Sphingobium yanoikuyae: one gene and its partner. The protein of the gene in region 2 interacts with the protein of the main gene of each other region in a pairwise test. Links are inferred from orthologs where the notes say so. Each region holds a gene or a part of one and is shown on either strand. Other genes may lie near its edges.

Region 1 (8,665 bases), 4.5 Mb from region 2 along the record:
CAAGTGAGCGGCATGAGCGATCCCAAGCATGTGAAGGTCGGCCCGATCAGTTTCGGCAACGACCTGCCCTTCGTCCTGATTTCCGGCCCCTGCCAGATCGAAAGCCGCGACCATGCGCTGTTCATGGCCGATGCGCTGGCGAAGGCGGCGGCGGATGCGGGCGTGCCCTTCATCTTCAAGAGCAGCTTCGACAAGGCGAACCGCACGTCGGTATCGGGCAAGCGCGGCGTCGGCATCGATGCGGGGCTGGCGATCCTGGCCGAGGTGAAGGCGACACTGGGCTGCCCGGTGCTGACCGACATTCATGGCCCCGAACAGGTGGAGGCGGCGGCGCAGGCGGTGGATATCCTGCAGATCCCGGCCTTTCTCTGTCGCCAGACCGACCTGCTGATCGCGGCGGGGAAGACCGGCGCGGTGATCAACGTCAAGAAGGGGCAGTTCCTGGCCCCATGGGACATGGCGGCGGTGGCGCAGAAGGTCGCGTCGACCGGCAACGAGCGCATCCTGCTGACCGAGCGCGGCGCGAGCTTCGGCTATAATACGCTGGTGAGCGACATGCGCGCGCTGCCGGTGATGGCGGAAACCGGCTATCCGGTCGTGTTCGACGCCACCCATTCGGTGCAGCAGCCCGGCGGGCTGGGTTCGGCGTCGGGCGGACAGCGCGACTATGCGCCGCTGCTGGCGCGCAGCGCGGTGGCCGCGGGCGTGGCGGCGATCTTCGCCGAGGCGCATGAAGACCCCGACAATGCGCCGTCGGACGGGCCGGTGATGCTCAAGCTCGACTGGGTCGGGCCGATGCTGAAGCAGTTGAAGGCGATCGATACGGTGGTGAAGGGGTAAGTCTCCCCCTTCACCCCGCAAAATGCCCTAGGGTCGGGCCTGGCCGCGACCGCGCACGATCCATTTATAGGTGGTGAGCCCTTCGAGCGCGACCGGGCCGCGGGCGTGGAGGCGGCCGGTCGAGATGCCGATTTCCGCGCCCAGGCCGAACTCGCCGCCATCGGCGAACTGGGTCGAGGCGTTCCACATCACGATCGCGCTGTCGACGGCGTTGAGGAAGCGTTCGGCGACCGCCGCATCCTCGGTGATGATGGCGTCGGTATGATGGCTGGCATGGGCGGCGATATGGGCGATCGCCTCTTCCACGCCGTCGACCAGCCGGATCGAGACGATGGCGTCGAGATATTCGGTGTCCCAATCCTCATCCGACGCGGCAATCACGCGATCGTCCATCGCCTGCACCGCATCATCGCCGCGCACTTCACACTTGGCGTCGAGCAGCGCCTTCACCAACACGGAGGCGTGACCATAGGCGCGGTCGATCAGCACCGTTTCGGTCGAACCGCAGACGCCGGTCCGGCGCAGCTTGGCATTCAAGACCAGGCTTTCCGCCATGGCCGGATCGGCCGCGCCATCGACATAGCTGTGATTGATGCCGTCGAGATGGGCGAGCACGGGCACCCGCGCCTCTTCCTGCACCCGCGACACCAGGCTCTTGCCGCCGCGCGGCACGATGAGGTCGACGAAATCCGATGCGCGCAGCAACGCGCCGACCACCGCGCGATCGGTGGTGGGAATGAGCTGCACCGCATCGGCGGGCAGGCCGGCGGCAGCGATCCCCTCTGCCATGGCAGCGTGGATGGCGCGGTTGCTTTCCTTCGCCTCGCTGCCGCCGCGCAGGATCACGGCATTGCCGGCGCGCAGGCAGAGGGCAGCGGCGTCGGCGGTGACGTTGGGGCGGCTTTCATAGATGATGCCGATGACGCCCAGCGGCACGCGCACGCGGCTGAGTTCCAGACCATTGGGGCGCACGGAGGAGTCGATCACGCTGCCGAGCGGATTATCGAGGGTCGCCACCTGATCCACGCCGACGGCCATGGCGGCAATCCGATCCTCGTCCAGCCGCAGCCGGTCGAGCATCGCGGCGGACAGGCCATTGTCGATGCCATTGTCCATGTCGCGCGCATTGGCGGCGAGGATGGCGGGCGCCTGGTCGCGCAGGGCCTGGGCGGCGCGGCGCAGCGCATCGACCTTCTGCGCGTCCCCGGCTGGCGCGAGCAGGGCGGCGGCGCGGCGCGCACGCGCGCCCATCTGCGCGATCAGCATTTCGGGGGTCTGCGTCAGGTCGTTCATCGGTAATCTCACGCTAACGCGCGCTGCGTCAAATCCAACGCAGGTCGCGCGATCCATCTTTTGTTTGGCGCATCGTTTGAAGCGAAAAACCCGAGCCGGAGGCACTCGACTCCAGCTCGCCCACTTTTCGCACGATGCTTCAAATCCGGCAGTGGCTTAGCACGAAAATGTCGCGGGACGGAACCCTGACGAAGTGTGGGGAGACAGGAAGAGATGCCGGCGGCCGACCCATGGGTCGCATATGGATCGGCCGTCGGCAGGCAAGATGCTCCTGCCCCGTCGAATCACCTAGCTCTTCAACGGCGCGGATGCATACCCCGATAGGGGTAAATTGCGAAATTTATGCAATAAAAGGATAGGCTCAGCTGCTCATCATCCCGACGATGCGCACCAGCTGCGATTCCCGGTTGCAACCCGTCTTGTCATAGATGGAGCGCAACTGGGCCTTGAGCGTCTCGGCCGAAACGCCGCGGCGCTGGGCAATATCCGCACGACTCATCCCCGCGGCCAGATGGATGGCGATGTCCGCTTCGGCCGGGGTCAGGCGGAAAGTGCGCATGAGCAGGCGGACATGGCGTTCGGTCGGCGCGCCGACGCGCGCGACGATCATCGCATGCGGCGCAAAGGGCAGTGCCCAGGGGCGGGAGGGTAAGGGGAAAAATTCGAGCATGATGCCAACGCCGCCATCGGCATCGGCAAGCGCCACCGGATCGGCTTCGCGCGCCGGCACATCCACCACCGCGCGTATGGATCGCAAAATTGCGCGCGTCTCGTCGCCCCGGTCGCTCTGCAGCCAGCCGTCCCCGACCCGCAGCCGGCTGGTCGACAGCAAGGCATCGGCACGCGGCGTCATGCCCCCTACCCGCCCGGTCGCGTCGAGCAGCCAGCAGGCGCGGTCCATGGTCTCGAACGTGCCGGCCAGCAGGCCGAAGCCCTGTTGCTCGATCGCCCGCTGCAGCCGGACGGCATGGCGGGCATGACCGGCCAGCTTGGCGAACAGGTCGCGCTGTTCCACACTGGTGCGGCCATCAGCCTCGCTGCGCAGCAGGGCGAAGCCGATCATCACATTGTCGTCGGCGACCAGACGCGTCTGGCATCCGTGGAAAATGTCATAGTCGCTGCACAGGTCGAGATAGTCATCCGCGCGCAGTGCCTGGCGCGCGACATCATAATGGGCTTCATGCACGATCGCCGGGCGCGCCGGCAGTCGGTCGGCCGCGACCCGGAAATTGAGGTCCGGGGCAGCGCCGTCTATCATCGATGACTTTTCGATAATATCCGGCGCCACGTCGCTGATCCAGTTGAAGGCTGCTGCCCCCGGACCGAAACCGATCAATTGGCCATGGCACGACCCGGTTGCCTGGGCCATGGCGCGCAGCGCCGCATCCCACAGGTGCGGCTCCAGCGCAGCCGACAAGAAGAGGTCGGCCCACGGGTCGCTGCCTTCGGCGTAATAAGACGCCATATAACCCCCTTGTCCCCAGGCAATTGGTTGCCCAAGTCGATCGCGGAGTCAAACGCGCAGCAGGCCGGATTACGTAATTTCTGCCAGATATTAATACAGATCAGGAAAGATCAGGCCGCCTGGGCCAGCGCTTCGTCCTTGGCCGCGCGGAACAGGCGACAGGGGGGAATGTTGCGCCATTCCAGTTCGTCGCTGACCTGGCCGAACAGCGGGTCGATCAGGCGGCGGACATAGCGCGAATATTGGTAGATGATGAAGCTGCCACCCGGCCGCAGCACGGCGCGCGTCTCTTCACAGATGGTTTCGCCCACGCCCGCCGGCAGGGTGGAAAAGGGCAGGCCCGAAAGGACGTAATCCGCCTTCTGATAGCCCGCTTCCTTGACGAAGCGGCGCACGTCGGCGGCCGAGCCATGGACGACGCGCAGGCGCGGATCGTCGATCGCATCCTCCAGATAGGCGACGAAATCGAGATTGAGGTCGATCGCCAGCAGGATCGCGTCGGGATGCATGCGATCGAGAATGGCCTGGGTGAAGGTGCCGACACCCGGACCATATTCGACGAACAGGCGGGTCCGCGCCCAGTCGACGCCGTCCAGCGAGCGCGCGACCAGTTGCGACGAGGAGGGGATGACCGAACCGATCATGCCGGGATGCTTCATGAACTGGCGGAAGAACATGGCCCACTGGCTACGGAAGGAGCGGCTGCCACCGCGCGTCGAAATCCTGGTCTTCTTGTCTTTGAACGGTAGGGAGGCCATCAAAATCCGCCTGACTGACTAACAGAATCGGCCTCGCAAAATTGATGTCCGCTGGCAAGCGGCTTTGCGCGCCACGGGATAGAACGCGCGGCCAGGCGATGGGTTCACCCACCGCCTGGCCGCGCGCTTATCCCAAGTCCATCAGCGTTCGCGGGCGCGCAGCATGCCGGGCGCAATGAAGCCGATCGGATCGACCTGCATCGCGCTCTGCTTCAAGGTCGCCTGGATCTGCTCATATTCCCGCTCCATTTCCGGCGTCACAGAGGCGCGGGTTTCCTCCAGTGCTGCCTCGAAATGGGCCATGGTGACGGCTTCGACCTGCAGCGACTGGCGCAGCGCGATCAGGCCGGCCCGACGGGACAGATCCTCCAGGTCCGCGCCGGTGAACCGCTCCGTCCGGGCCGCCAGCTGATCCAGATCGACGTCGGACGCCAGCGGCATCTTCTTGGTATGGATCGCCAGGATGCGCTTGCGCCCGGCCTGGTCGGGCACCGGCACATAGATGAGTTCGTCGAAGCGGCCGGGGCGCAGCAGCGCCGGATCGACCAGGGTGGGCCGATTGGTGGCGCCGATGACGACCACCGACTGCAATTCCTCCAGCCCGTCCATTTCGGCGAGGATGGTGTTGACCACCCGCTCCGTCACCACCGGCTCGCCCAGGCCACCGCCACGGGCGGGGACCAGGCTGTCGAGTTCGTCGATGAAGATGACGGTCGGCGCCACCTGTCGCGCGCGGGCGAACAGGCGGGCGATCTGCTGCTCGCTCTCGCCATACCATTTGGACAGGAGGTCGCTCGATTTGGTGGCGATGAAATTGGCCTGCGCCTCACGCGCGACCGCCTTGGCCAGCAAGGTCTTGCCGGTGCCCGGCGGACCATAGAGGAGGAAGCCCTTGGCCGGGCGAATGCCCAGGCGCCGGAAGGCGTCGGGATCCTTGAGCGGCAGTTCGACCCCTTCCTTGAGCCGCATCTGCGCATCGTCGAGGCCGCCAATGTCGGCCCAGCCGATATTGGGCGCCTGCACCATCACCTCGCGCATGGCCGAGGGCTGGACCCGCTTGATCGCCGAGAGGAAATCCTCCCGCGTGACGGACAGATCCTCCAGCACGTCGGGCGGGATCGTGCCTTCCTCCAGATTGAGGCGCGGCATCAGCCGGCGTACCGTCTCGATCGCGGCCTCGCGGGTCAGCGCGGCGAGATCGGCACCGACAAAGCCATAGGTCATGCGCGCCAGTTCGGCGAGGTCGACCCGGTCGCCCAGCGGCATGCCGCGGGTGTGGATGCCCAATATCTCGCGCCGGCCGCGTTCGTCGGGGACGCCGACGACGATTTCGCGGTCGAACCGGCCGGGACGGCGCAGCGCCTCATCGATCGCCTCGGGCCGGTTGGTGGCGGCGATGACGACCAGATTGGTGCGCGGCTCCAGCCCGTCCATCAGGGTGAGAAGCTGGGCGACGAGGCGCTTTTCCGTCTCGCCGGTGACCTGGCCACGCTTGGGCGCAATCGAGTCGATCTCGTCGATGAAGAGGATCGAGGGTGCCGCCTTGGCCGCTTCCTCGAAAATGTCGCGCAGCTTCTTTTCCGACTCGCCATAGGCCGAACCCATGATCTCGGGCCCGTTGATGAGGAAGAATTCGGCTTCCGATTCATTGGCGACGGCGCGGGCCAGCCGGGTCTTGCCGGTGCCCGGCGGGCCATGGAGCATCACCCCCTTGGGCGGATCGACGCCCAACCGCTCGAACAATTCGGGATAGCGCAGCGGCAGTTCGACCATCTCGCGCAGTTGGTCGATCGTTTCCGCCATGCCGCCGACATCGTCATAGGTGACGTCGGCGCGGCGGGATTCGCGCGGCTCCTCATATTCGGCGCGCAGCTCCACCTCGGTCTCGGCATCGATATGGACGATGCCCTTGGGCACGGTCGACACCACGATCAGGCGGATTTCCTGGAGCGCATAGGCCGGCGCCGCCAGCATCTGGCGCAGATGGGGTGGCATGTCGCCGGGCGGCACCTGTTGCTGGCCGGCGGTGGCGACGACATCGCCCGCGACGAGGGGGCGTTGAAAGAAAACGCGCTTCAGCGCATCGGGATTGCCCTGGAGACGAAGATTATTTTGTGCAGGCGCGAACACCACGCGCTGGGCCGGACGCGGATCGATCTTGCGCAATTGAACGAAGTCGCCCGAGCCAACGCCGGCATTGGCGCGCTGCAAACCATCCAGGCGCAGGACGTCCAGACCTTCATCTTCCTTATAGGGGCGCACCACCCGCGCCGGAGTCGATCGCTTGCCGACAATCTCGACAACATCGCCTTCGGCCAGTTGCAATTCGGCCATTACCGTCAGCGGAAGCCGCGCCAAACCGCGCCCGGCATCCTCCGGCCGCGCATTGGCGACCTGAATCCTGCGTCCGCTGCTGTCCTGATCGGCCATGGTCATCCCCGTCCTTTTGGTTGCGAAACGAAGATAGGTAACGCCGGGGGTGAGGGAAAGGGGCCGTGCTTCGTTATGCCCGGAACAAAAAAAGGGCCAGCGCAAGCGCCAGCCCGGAAAGTTTATAGGAGAGGATGCCTGAAAGGCCTTTCCTATGTGCGCTGCAGCAGGTAATTTTGCAAGTGCGAAAAGAATCGGGTGGTTGCAATTTTTGCATCTTGCCATTTGCCGCGTTTTCCTGCTCATTGCAGGTCAGGATGCTTGAACCGGGGAAGCGCGCCGTTCGATAATGACAGATGATGCGACGCAGCGGACCGGCTTATAGAATTTGACGATTATGCGCAGATTGCCGCCTCTTACGGCCCTGGAGGCCTTTGTTCAGGTTGCCCGTCTTGGCTCGGTCAAGGCGGCTGCCGAAGAACTCGCCCTGTCGACGCCGGCACTCAGCCGTCGCGTCCAGGCGCTGGAGCGGTTCATCGGACGCCCGCTGTTCGACCGCAAGCATCAGGCGCTGGAGATCAATTCCGAAGGCCAGCGGCTGCTTGACGACATCGCCCCGGCGCTGGATTCGCTCAGCCAGGCCCTGGAGAATATCCAGAGCGGCGGCAATCAGTTGCGCCTGCGCCTGGCGGTGATGCCGCTGTTCGCGACGCAGCGCCTTTTCCCGCATCTGGGCCGGCTGCGCCAGCAGCATCCGCAGCTGCACATCGACATCGAAACGACGCCCCATGCCGTGGCGCGGCTGGGCGAAGGGCTGGACGCGGCGATCGTGCTGGCCAGCAAGGATATCGACCCGGCGCTCTATGCCTATGAGCTGGACCATGAGCAGGTCTATCTGATCGGCCGGCGCGAAATGGTGGAAGGCCCCAATGCGCTGGCGTCGCCCAGCGAACTGGCGCAACAGACGATCCTGCTGCATCGCGACATGGCCCTTTCCTTCGATGCGTGGAAGGACGTGGCCGGCATTCCCGACCTGCAGCCGCTGGCGATCGACAATTATGATTCCGGCCAGCTGATGCTGGAAGCCGCCGCCCAGGGACTGGGCGTGGCGGTCATGCATGCCAGCCATTTCGAGCAGTCGGGTGACCCCCGCCTGATCCGGCTGTTCCCCAATATCCGTTGCGACAGCCCCTATCGCTATTATTTCGTCTGTCGCCCGCGCGCGTTGCAGACCCGGTCGGTGCGCATCTTCCGCGATTGGCTGGTGGCGGCAAATATCTGAATCCTAGTAGAAAATTTGTCACGGATTGAAGTTCCTGCGACTTTTGCCGAGCGCTCCCTTAACCTTGATCGGGCGCCTCCGTTATAAGCGGCATGACTGGATCAACCACATCCACCGCCGGCTCGCACCATGGGCTGACCGACCGCCTTTCCCGCTGGGCCCGTGGCCTGTCCGGCAAGCCGGACGAACCGCAGGTGGAGAGCGAGCCACGCGCCCGCGCCGGCAGTGCCGCCAGTCGCGAGATCAATCGCCGTCGGCGCCTCTACGAGGAAATCGGCGAATTTCTGTTCGCCCATGATCTGGACCTGACGCCACTCAATTTCGGCGTCGCGCTCGACTATCTGACCGGCGCCAGCATCGGCGTGGAAAAGGCGGTGCAGGCGGTGCTGATGGAGCGCGGCAAGATCAGCAACGCCTGGATGGAATCGCTCGCCGCCAGCCAGCGCGCGGATGAGGTGACGCCCGACGCGCTCGCCTCCATGCTCGACAAGGTCGAGGAAAATCTGGACGAATTCACCGGGCTGATGACCGAATCCCGCAATTCGGCCAAGGATTATGGCGCGGCATTGCAGGAACAGGCCAAGGGCCTGGCCGCCGGTGCCGACAATGAGCCGATCCTGGCCCGGCTGGTCAGCCTGACCCGGTCGATGGTGGAAA
Region 2 (8,717 bases):
CGATCGAATCCTTCACCCGCCTGCCCGACGGCCGCTTCATCGCGATCGGCGAGATGGGCATGACCGCCGACGGCCATCATGACACCTTGCTCTGGTCGGGCGATCCGGCCGAGCATGACACGGCCGATCCGATCCACCTCCATTATGTCGCGCCGCAGGGCTATCGCCCGACCGACATGGTCGCGCTGGACGATCGCCACCTGCTGGTGCTGAACCGGCGCCTGACCCTGCAGGACCTGTTCACCGCGACGATCGCGATGATCGATCTGCCTGAGAATCCCGCACCGAACACGGAGCTGCGCGCCCGGACGCTGGCTCGGCTGGCGCCGCCCCTGCTGGCCGACAATTTCGAAGGACTGGCGCTCAGCCGGGAACAGGGCCGGACGATCCTGTGGGTCGCATCCGACGACAATCACGAATTCTTCCAGCGCACGTTGCTGCTGAAATTCCGATTGGATTGATCAGGGTCGGGCTGCGGGCCGGTGCGGCGCAGGGAATATCAAGAAACGCAAAAAAGCGGCCTGTTGCCAGGCCGCTTCTTATGCCGAAACGAATCGAAGCGAATCAGGCGGCTGCGGCAGCCTGCTTCTTGACGATGTCGCGCTTCAGGCGACGGGCCTTCAGCGACAGCTTGTCATCGCTGGTCTTGACCAGCCAGTTGTCGAGGCCGCCATTATGCTCGACCGAGCGCAGACCATGGGTCGACACGCGCAGCTTGACGGTGGTTTCCAGCGTTTCGGAGATCAGCGACACGTTCTGCAGGTTCGGCAGGAACACGCGCTTGGTCTTGTTGTTGGCGTGGGAAACATTGTGACCCACCTGGCGACCCTTACCGGTCAGCTCGCAAATGCGCGACATAGTCAATCAACCTTTGAAATTCGGGTTCGTTCGGAAAGCGGCGCCGATAGCGGGATTCCCGCTCGCCGTCAACCTTCCGCTCGGTTCGTGGCACTATCGCAACCATTTCACCGGGCCCCGCGTTCATCCCCCCGTTCAATAGAGGAGAGTGCCATGCGTTTCATCGGCGGATTGCTGCTGATCGCGCTTATCGTCATCGGCGCCGGGATAGCAACCGGATTCATCGACCTGCAGAAGACTCAGGAGGGTCGACTGCCCGAAGTCTCCGTAAAACAGGGCGCCCTGCCCAAATATGAGGCGAGCGTCGCCAAGGTCGAAGTGGGCAGCCGCAACGAAACGGTCGAGGTTCCGACCGTGGACGTGAAGAAGCCCTGAGTCGATTCGCGGCATTTTGATGCGCCTCCTGGCGCATGGACGGCACCAGCCCGCACCCCCACCCGGCCGCCCAACAGCCTATCCTGGAATGGGAGGCCGGGTGGGGGTTCAGCCGAGTCCCGCGCCTTCCGCTGAAGGCTGGTGCGGCTCTCCCTCTCAGACTAAGGCGGGGTCATGACCTCGCCCTTTCCCTTGCCCGAACCCATGCGCCGCGCCTTTGCGCTGGCCCGCTCGGCAGAGGCAGCGGGCGAGGTGCCGATCGGCGCCGTGGTCACGCGCGATGGCGTCATCATCGGCGAGGGCGAGAATCGCAACCGCCGCGACAACGACCCCACTGCCCATGCCGAAATGGTGGCGATTCGCGCCGCCGCCGCCCGGATTGGCGACTTCCGCCTGACCGGCTGCGACCTGTGGGTGACGCTGGAGCCCTGCCCAATGTGCGCGGGCGCGATTTCCCACGCGCGCGTCGCCCGGCTCTATTATGCGGTGTCCGACCCCAAGGGCGGCGCGGTCGAACAGGGACCGCGCCTCTTTGCCCAGCCGCAATGCCTGCACCGCCCGGAAATCTATGGCGGGCTGGCCGAGGCGGAGGGATCAGCGCTGCTGCGCGACTTTTTTGCCGCCCGGCGCTGAATAATCAATCTTGTAGAGCGTGTAGGGCAGCGTCATCGCCGTCTTGAGCGTCACCGGCTGCAACCAGGCCGGAATCGTGCCGCGCATCAGGTCCGCGTAGAAGCCGCGCGGGCTGCGCGACTGATAGATGGTCCCTTCGGGGAAATTGGGACAGACCAGCAAATAGGTCGCATGATGCTTCGCCGCGATCGGACGGAAGGCGTCGGCCGGCCCGTCATAGGCATGATGCATGTCGAGGATCGTCGCGCCATTGCGATGATAGGGGCCGGCCACCGCGCTATGATGCGTCGTGGCGATGATGCGCGGCCCCAGATCGACCATGGTGAAGATGGTCGCCGGCGGCAGCTGGTCCAGCACCTCCAGCGCCGGCAGGGTGCGACAGCGGCCATTGGCCTTCTTGATCGCGTCGGTGCGGGCAATGGCGGACGGGCGCCATGGCTTGGGCTTGGTGCCGGTCGCCTGCTGCCACAGCGCGATCACCTGCGGATAGAGCGGATAGGCACAGGCAATGGCGCCGACCAGCAGTGCGCCGATCCCGGCCAGGATGCGCACCCGGCGCGATCCGGTGAAGATCGCCGTCACCAGCCGCCATCCGGCCCAGGCAGCGGGTGGGATCGCCAGCAACTGCGCCGCCGGCCCCGCACGCAGCTGCCAGAAGAGCAAGGCGGTCGAGAAAAGCATCATCAGGCCGATCGTCGCGAAGGCCCAGAGCCGGTCGCTGTCGCGCCGCAGTTCCCATAGCGCCCAGAGCAGGCCGAGAAGGCCCACCGCCGGCAGCGCCATCAGCGGCACGACCAGGCTCTGCGCCTGCGCGGTGATCGGCTTGGCTTCCCGGATATTGGCGAGCCAGAGCTGCTGCAGCTCAGGCGAGATCTGATAGGGGGTCAGGCATTGCGGCCAATTGAGCAGGAAGAACAGGCCCACCGCGCCGCCGACGATGATGCCGGCGATCAGCCGCTGCCACCAGAGCCGCAGCGGCAGGCGGCCGAGCAGCACCATGCCCGCACCGGCCGCGCCGAACACCGCGACCCAGATGGGCGAGATGGCATCGCACACCATGTGGCGATTGTCGTAGCTGGCGAAGAGGACGTAGCAGAGCGAGGTCGCCCCCGCGAGGCTGACGCCATAGGGCAGCATCCGCCGCCCGGGCCCATCGCGGAACACCCAGCGCAGCGCCACCAGCGCACCGCCGGCGGCGAGATAGACGATCATCTCCATGCCGATCGCCACCGACAGGGCGCTCGACACGCCGGCCACCACGCCGCCGCGCAACCAGTTGCGATCGATAAGCCCCGCCATCATCGTCAGCGCCAGTGCCAGCTGCCAGCCATGATGATCGATCCGCATCGGCGCGAACATGCCCAGGCCCATCTGCGCGGCGAGCGGCGCCAGCACCGCGAACAGCCAGGCCCAGCGCGCGCCGACCGCATCGCCCGCCAGCCGCCGGGCGATCGATCCCAGGCTCAACATCAGCAGGAACAGCGGCAGCAGCGGCGCGATCGCGCAGGCCAGCCGGTCGGCCAGATCCTGTTCGACAAAGGCGCGGAAGAACAGCATCAGCCCGGCAAGCGGGATGTCGACCAGCCGCGACCAGTGGATATTGGCGCCGCCCGGCGGATCGAGCCGATATTGGCGCAAATCATACCAGCCCTGCCCGGCCAGCCAGTCCTTCACCTGAACGAAGCGGATATTGTCGTCCGTATCGCTGAGCGTCAGCCAGTGGATCGCGGGCCAGCGGTCGACCAGCATGCCGACCAAGATCGCGATCCAGATCAGGAAGGTCAGCCACTTCCAGTGGCGATCGGCATAGGCGGTGAGGATCGCGAACCAATGGGACGCGCGGGCGCGAAAAGCAGGCCAGCTTTGCAAATTCATGGCCGGTGGATTAGACGCTCCACACCAAAGCGCAACGGGGCTCCATGAAAATCATCGACCGACTGTCGCCGGCCCATCAGGCCCTGTTCTGGCAGATATTGCGCTATGGCATCAGCGGCCTGTTCATCACCGCCTGCCAGGCGGCGATCTATTGGACGCTGGCGGCACCAGTCGGCCTCCACCCGCAGGTCGCCAACGGCATCGGCTATCTGTGCGCGGTGGCGATCGGCTATGTGCTGCACAATGCCTTCACCTTCCGCGGCCATGGCAGCCAATCGGGCCATGCCGCGCGCGGCTTCCGCTTCGTCGCCGTCTCGCTGATCAGCTATGCGCTCAACGCCCTGTGGGTCTATCTGTGCGTCACCCATATGCGCTGGCCCGAATGGTCGCCGATCCCGGCGATGATCTTCCTCACCCCCGCCGTGGTGTTCGGCCTCAACCGGCAATGGGTGTTCCGCTAAGGGAAATCCCCCGATTCCTCAGATCGCCAGCGCCCGGTTCGGCATGGCGCGCAACCGGCCGACGTCGCGCTGCGGTGGCGCGCCGAACAGGCGGCGATATTCGCGGCTGAACTGGGACGGGCTGTCATAGCCGACCTGATAGCCGGCCTCGGCCGCATCGATCCGCTGTGCCAGCATCATCTGCCGTGCCTGCTGGAGCCGCAGCTGCTTTTGATATTGCAGCGGCGTCATCGCCGTCGCGCGGCGAAAATGATCGTGGAAGCTCGACAGGCTCATGCCGGCAAGATCGGCCAGCACCGGGCCGCTGAACGGTTCGCGATAATGGGCCTTGAGCCAGCGGATCGCGCGCGCAATCTGGCCGGTGCGGCTGTCGCCACTGGCAATCGCACGCAGCAACCCGCCGCTCGGTCCCATCATCAACCGCAGCAGCAATTCCCGCTCGACCAATGGCGCCAGCAGGGCGGCACTGTCCGGCTGGCCGAGCAGGCCGGTGAGCCGGCTCGCCGCGTCCAGCAGTTCGGGCGTGATCGGATGGAGCGAGAGCGCCCGCCCCTCCTCCACCGCCGCAGCAGCAGCCGGCAGAGCCAGCGCGATGTCGGACAGCATCGCCGGGTCGAGATAGAGGCAGAAGCAGAGATAGGGGCTGTCCGCATCCGCCTGCGTCACCGTGCCGGTGATCGGCAGGTCGAGCGAAGCGACCAGATAGCTGGCCGGCCCATAGGCTATGACCGCGTCGCCCATCATCACCTGCTTGGCACCCTGCGCGATGATGCAGAGCGCCGGGCGCTGGAGCATATGCACCGGTTCGCCCGGCTGCGACCAGCGCACCAGCGTCAGGCGCGGGATCAGCGTGTCGCATATGCCGTCCGCGTCCATATGGCGGGCGATCTTCTCGCCCAGATGTTCATGACTCACCCACACCGCCTTCCAGGAATTTCAGGCAATCTAGATAGTCCATAAGCCCGCCAACCACCACGCCCGATCATTCATTCGGAATATCGTGCAATCATGGCGCAGGACCATTCTACCGCTCCGGGGGCAATCGGGCGCATTCCTGCTCCATCGGATCGGATGTCGATCCGCCCCAAGGATGGAGCTTCAATCATGGCTATCGAGAACAAGGTCATCGCGATCACCGGCGCCAGCAGCGGCATTGGCGAGGGCACGGCGCGGCTGCTGGCGGCGCGCGGCGCGAAGCTGATGCTGGGCGCCCGCCGCACCGACCGGCTGGCCGCGCTTGCCGACGAACTGAACGCTGCCGGCGGCACGGTCGCCTTCCGCGCGCTCGACGTCACCGACCGCGCCGATGTCGAGGCGTTCATTGCCGCGACGCAGGCCGAATTTGGCCGCATCGACGTGCTGGTCAGCAATGCCGGGCTGATGCCGCTGTCGCGCTTCGACAGCTTGAAGGTCGAGGAATGGGACCGGATGATCGACGTCAACATCCGCGGCGTGCTGCACGGCATCGCCGCCGCCCTGCCCCGCTTCAAGGCCCAGGGCAGCGGCCATTTCGTCAATATCGCGTCGATCGGCGGCTATCGCGTCTGGCCGACCTGCGGCGTCTATTCGGCGACCAAATATGCGGTGCGCGCCATTTCCGACGGGCTGCGGATGGAGCATGACGATATCCGCGTCACCATTGTGTCGCCCGGCGTGGTCGAATCCGAACTGGCCAGTACCATCACCGAAGCGGGCGCCGCCGCCGCGATGGAGGATTTCCGCGCCATCGCCCTGACGCCCGACGCGATCGCCCGCGCCATCGCCTATGCGGTGGAACAGCCCGACGATGTCGATGTGAATGAATTGATCGTCCGTCCAGTGCGGACGATGGATTGAGGAAGATAGCATTTGAGAAATGGTGGTACCAGCCCGCTCCCCCGCCCAACCACCCGATCCACTGTCATCCTGTCGGGTGGTTGGGCGGGGGAGCGGGCTGGTACCGTACCGAAAAATCGCTCTTTCGCGATTTTTCCAAACAGACTCCGGGATCGGTTCAGGCATCCCGCACCAAACGGCCGGCCGCCCCTGCACGGGCGGCCGGCGCCGTTTCGTCAGTGGACGAAACGCGCGACGACGTCGCGGTAGGAACGGCTGACCTTCACCTGGGCGCCGGATTCCAGCACCAGGAAGCATTCGCCGTTGGTATGGGGCTTCACCTGACGCACCTGGCTCAGGTTGACGATGGTCGAGCGATGGACGCGCTGGAAATTGCGCGGGTCGAGCCGCTTTTCCAGATCCTTCATCGTCTCGCGCAGGATCAGCGAGTTGTCGGCGGTATAGATGCACATATAGTCGCCCGCCGCGTCGATCCGCTCGATCGAATCCACGTCGACGCGGAAAATCTGCCCGCGATCCTTGATGTTGATCAGCTTTTCGAAGCGGTTCGACGCCGGCGCATCCTCGTCGCCATTGGCAAAGTCGTGCATCGCGTCGGGCGCCACTTCGGCCAGCACCTCACGCAGCTTTTCGGCTTCCTGAACCTGCTTCTTCTCGGACAGGCGCAGCCGCACCCGGTCGAGCGCATCGGCCAGGCGGCCTTCGTCCACCGGCTTCATCAGATAATCGACCGCCTGTGCCTCGAAGGCGCGGATCGCATGGTCGCTATAGGCGGTAACGAAGATGAACAACGGTGGTTCGACCTCCATCATCCCCTGGACGACGGAGAAGCCGTCGAAGCCGGGCATCTGGATATCGAGGAACACAAGGTCGGGTTTATGCGTCTTGATGGCACGGATGGCTTCGCGGCCATTGGTGCAGGTCTCGATGATTTCGACATCCTCATGCGCTTGCAGACGGAGCTTAAGGCCTTGGATAGCCAGGCTTTCGTCGTCGACGAGGATTGTTCTGATGGTCATGCGGCCACTTTCGATGTTTCATCCATGTTAAGCGGAATTTCGATGATGACCGAAAATCCGCTTTGCGTGGAACGCGTTTCGAACCGCTGTCGTTCCCCGAAGGCCTGAATTAACCGGTCCCGGATGTTCGGCAGGCCGACGCCCGTCCCCTCGCTGACCGGAATGTGTGGCTTCATTGCGCCATCGTTCAATCCCGGCCCGCTGTCCGACACGACGATCCGGACATTTTCACCGGCGGGTTGCGCCGAGACCGAGATTTCCGCCCCTTCCTCCTTGGGCGTGACCGCATATTTGATCGCATTTTCCACCAGCGGCTGCAGCAGCAGCGACGGCAGGCGTGCATGGGCTACCGAGGGATGGACGTCGAAGGACGGGCGCAGCCGGTCCTCGAAGCGCATCTTCTCGATCTCCAGATAGAGTTTCAGAGTCTCGATCTCCTGCTCGATCGTCACCTGCGCGGTCGGCTCGTTGATCAGCGTGTAGCGCAGGAAGGAGGACAGCCGCGACAGCATCGCATTGGCGCGCGTCGTTTCCTTGAGCAGCACCAGGGTCGAGATGGAATTGAGCGTGTTGAACAGGAAATGCGGATTGAGCTGGTAGCGCAGCATGGCGAGCTGCGCGCTCGACGCCTGATTCTCCAGATGCAGCAACTGGTCCGCCTGCTCCTCCACCGTCAGGTAGAAGTTGATCGCATAATAGAGCGCCGACCAGGCGCCCAGCAGCGTCATCGACAGATAGAAGGCGCCCAGAAACAGCTGCAACCCGGCGGTTTCGCTGCCCTTGTTCTGGGTCGAAAAGACCCAGGCGTCGATGAAGGCGACCATCGCAGCGGCGGCGACCACGGTGACGATCGACGCGCCCCAGGTCAGGATCGGCCGCTGTTTTTGCAGGAAGCGGAAGGCGACCGCGATCAGCAAGGTCGCCGAATAGCCGGTGACGGTGGAGATCAGCACCGGGATCAGGCTGGACAGCGGCTGACCATTGGCGATGGTGGACGACCCGCGCAGCAGGAAGGCCCCGGCCCAGCCAAGCGACTGGAGGTTCCAGAAAGCGCGATTCTTGTCCGCGAAAAAGGGTTTGGGCTGCAGGGGATGGACTGACATTGCCGACAGCCTAGGCGATTTCAGCGCCATGGTGAAGCCGCCCCGTCGTCCGGTATCAGGCCGCCGCAGCCGGCTCTTGCGCCATCGGGGTCACTTCGTCGCGGCACAGCCAGACCAGATCGCTCAGGTCCAGCGTGCGGCCGTCATGCGCCTGGATCGCGATCGCGCGGATCGGCAGGCCATCACGCTTGTCCGCCAGCACTTGGCAGAAGGGCGGCGCGCTGCCCCATTTCTCGCCCCACTGGCGCAGCGCAATCATCGCCGGGGCCAGTTCCTGCCCCTTTTCGGTCAGCCGATATTCGACCTTGCGCCGGTCGCACTGCATCGGCTGGCGCAGCATGATGCCATTTTCGACGAGCCGCGCGAGGCGGTTGGCCAGGATGTTGCGGGCGATGCCCAGCGTCGACTGGAACTCCTCGAAATGGCGAATGCCCGACAGGGCGCCGCGCAGGATCAGGAAGGACCAGCGCTCACCCATCGCCTCCAGCGCGGCGGGAAGGGCGCATTGTTCAAGGTCCTGGGCAAGATTATGTTTCATGATGTCGATCTAATAGCGC

Evidence for each region.
Region 1: the proteins of HH800_RS00510 (region 2) and HH800_RS22160 interact in binary tests that used the Escherichia coli proteins (3 or more experiments, as listed by UniProt). The link is inferred for Sphingobium yanoikuyae from one-to-one orthologs.

Annotation. Positions count from the first base shown.
Region 1 is NZ_CP053021.1:4,587,224-4,595,888, reverse strand. Bases 1-2,948 are described here. They hold HH800_RS22160 (glutamate-5-semialdehyde dehydrogenase), read right to left. Parts: upstream 2,134-2,948; coding sequence 868-2,133; downstream 1-867. Other genes in these bases: HH800_RS22155 (helix-turn-helix transcriptional regulator), read right to left, coding at 2,495-2,948; kdsA (3-deoxy-8-phosphooctulonate synthase), read left to right, coding at 13-840; HH800_RS22170 (hypothetical protein), read left to right, coding at 1-7. Outside these bases: more of HH800_RS22155, read right to left, coding at 2,949-3,598; HH800_RS22150 (class I SAM-dependent methyltransferase), read right to left, coding at 3,709-4,356; HH800_RS22145 (CDC48 family AAA ATPase), read right to left, coding at 4,498-6,786; HH800_RS22140 (LysR substrate-binding domain-containing protein), read left to right, coding at 7,124-8,008; HH800_RS22135 (sensor domain-containing diguanylate cyclase), read left to right, coding at 8,101-8,665. UniProt on the Escherichia coli protein: Catalyzes the NADPH-dependent reduction of L-glutamate 5-phosphate into L-glutamate 5-semialdehyde and phosphate. The product spontaneously undergoes cyclization to form 1-pyrroline-5-carboxylate.
Region 2 is NZ_CP053021.1:94,916-103,632, reverse strand. Bases 5,156-8,155 are described here. They hold HH800_RS00510 (LytR/AlgR family response regulator transcription factor), read right to left. Parts: upstream 7,058-8,155; coding sequence 6,254-7,057; downstream 5,156-6,253. Other genes in these bases: HH800_RS00505 (sensor histidine kinase), read right to left, coding at 7,054-8,155; HH800_RS00515 (SDR family oxidoreductase), read left to right, coding at 5,307-6,038. Outside these bases: HH800_RS00550 (esterase-like activity of phytase family protein), read left to right, coding at 1-461; rpmB (50S ribosomal protein L28), read right to left, coding at 565-858; HH800_RS00540 (hypothetical protein), read left to right, coding at 1,012-1,233; HH800_RS00535 (nucleoside deaminase), read left to right, coding at 1,408-1,866; HH800_RS00530 (hypothetical protein), read right to left, coding at 1,828-3,741; HH800_RS00525 (GtrA family protein), read left to right, coding at 3,786-4,202; HH800_RS00520 (AraC family transcriptional regulator), read right to left, coding at 4,221-5,117; more of HH800_RS00505, read right to left, coding at 8,156-8,160; HH800_RS00500 (winged helix-turn-helix transcriptional regulator), read right to left, coding at 8,216-8,698. UniProt on the Escherichia coli protein: Member of the two-component regulatory system BtsS/BtsR, which is part of a nutrient-sensing regulatory network composed of BtsS/BtsR, the low-affinity pyruvate signaling system YpdA/YpdB and their respective target proteins, BtsT and YhjX.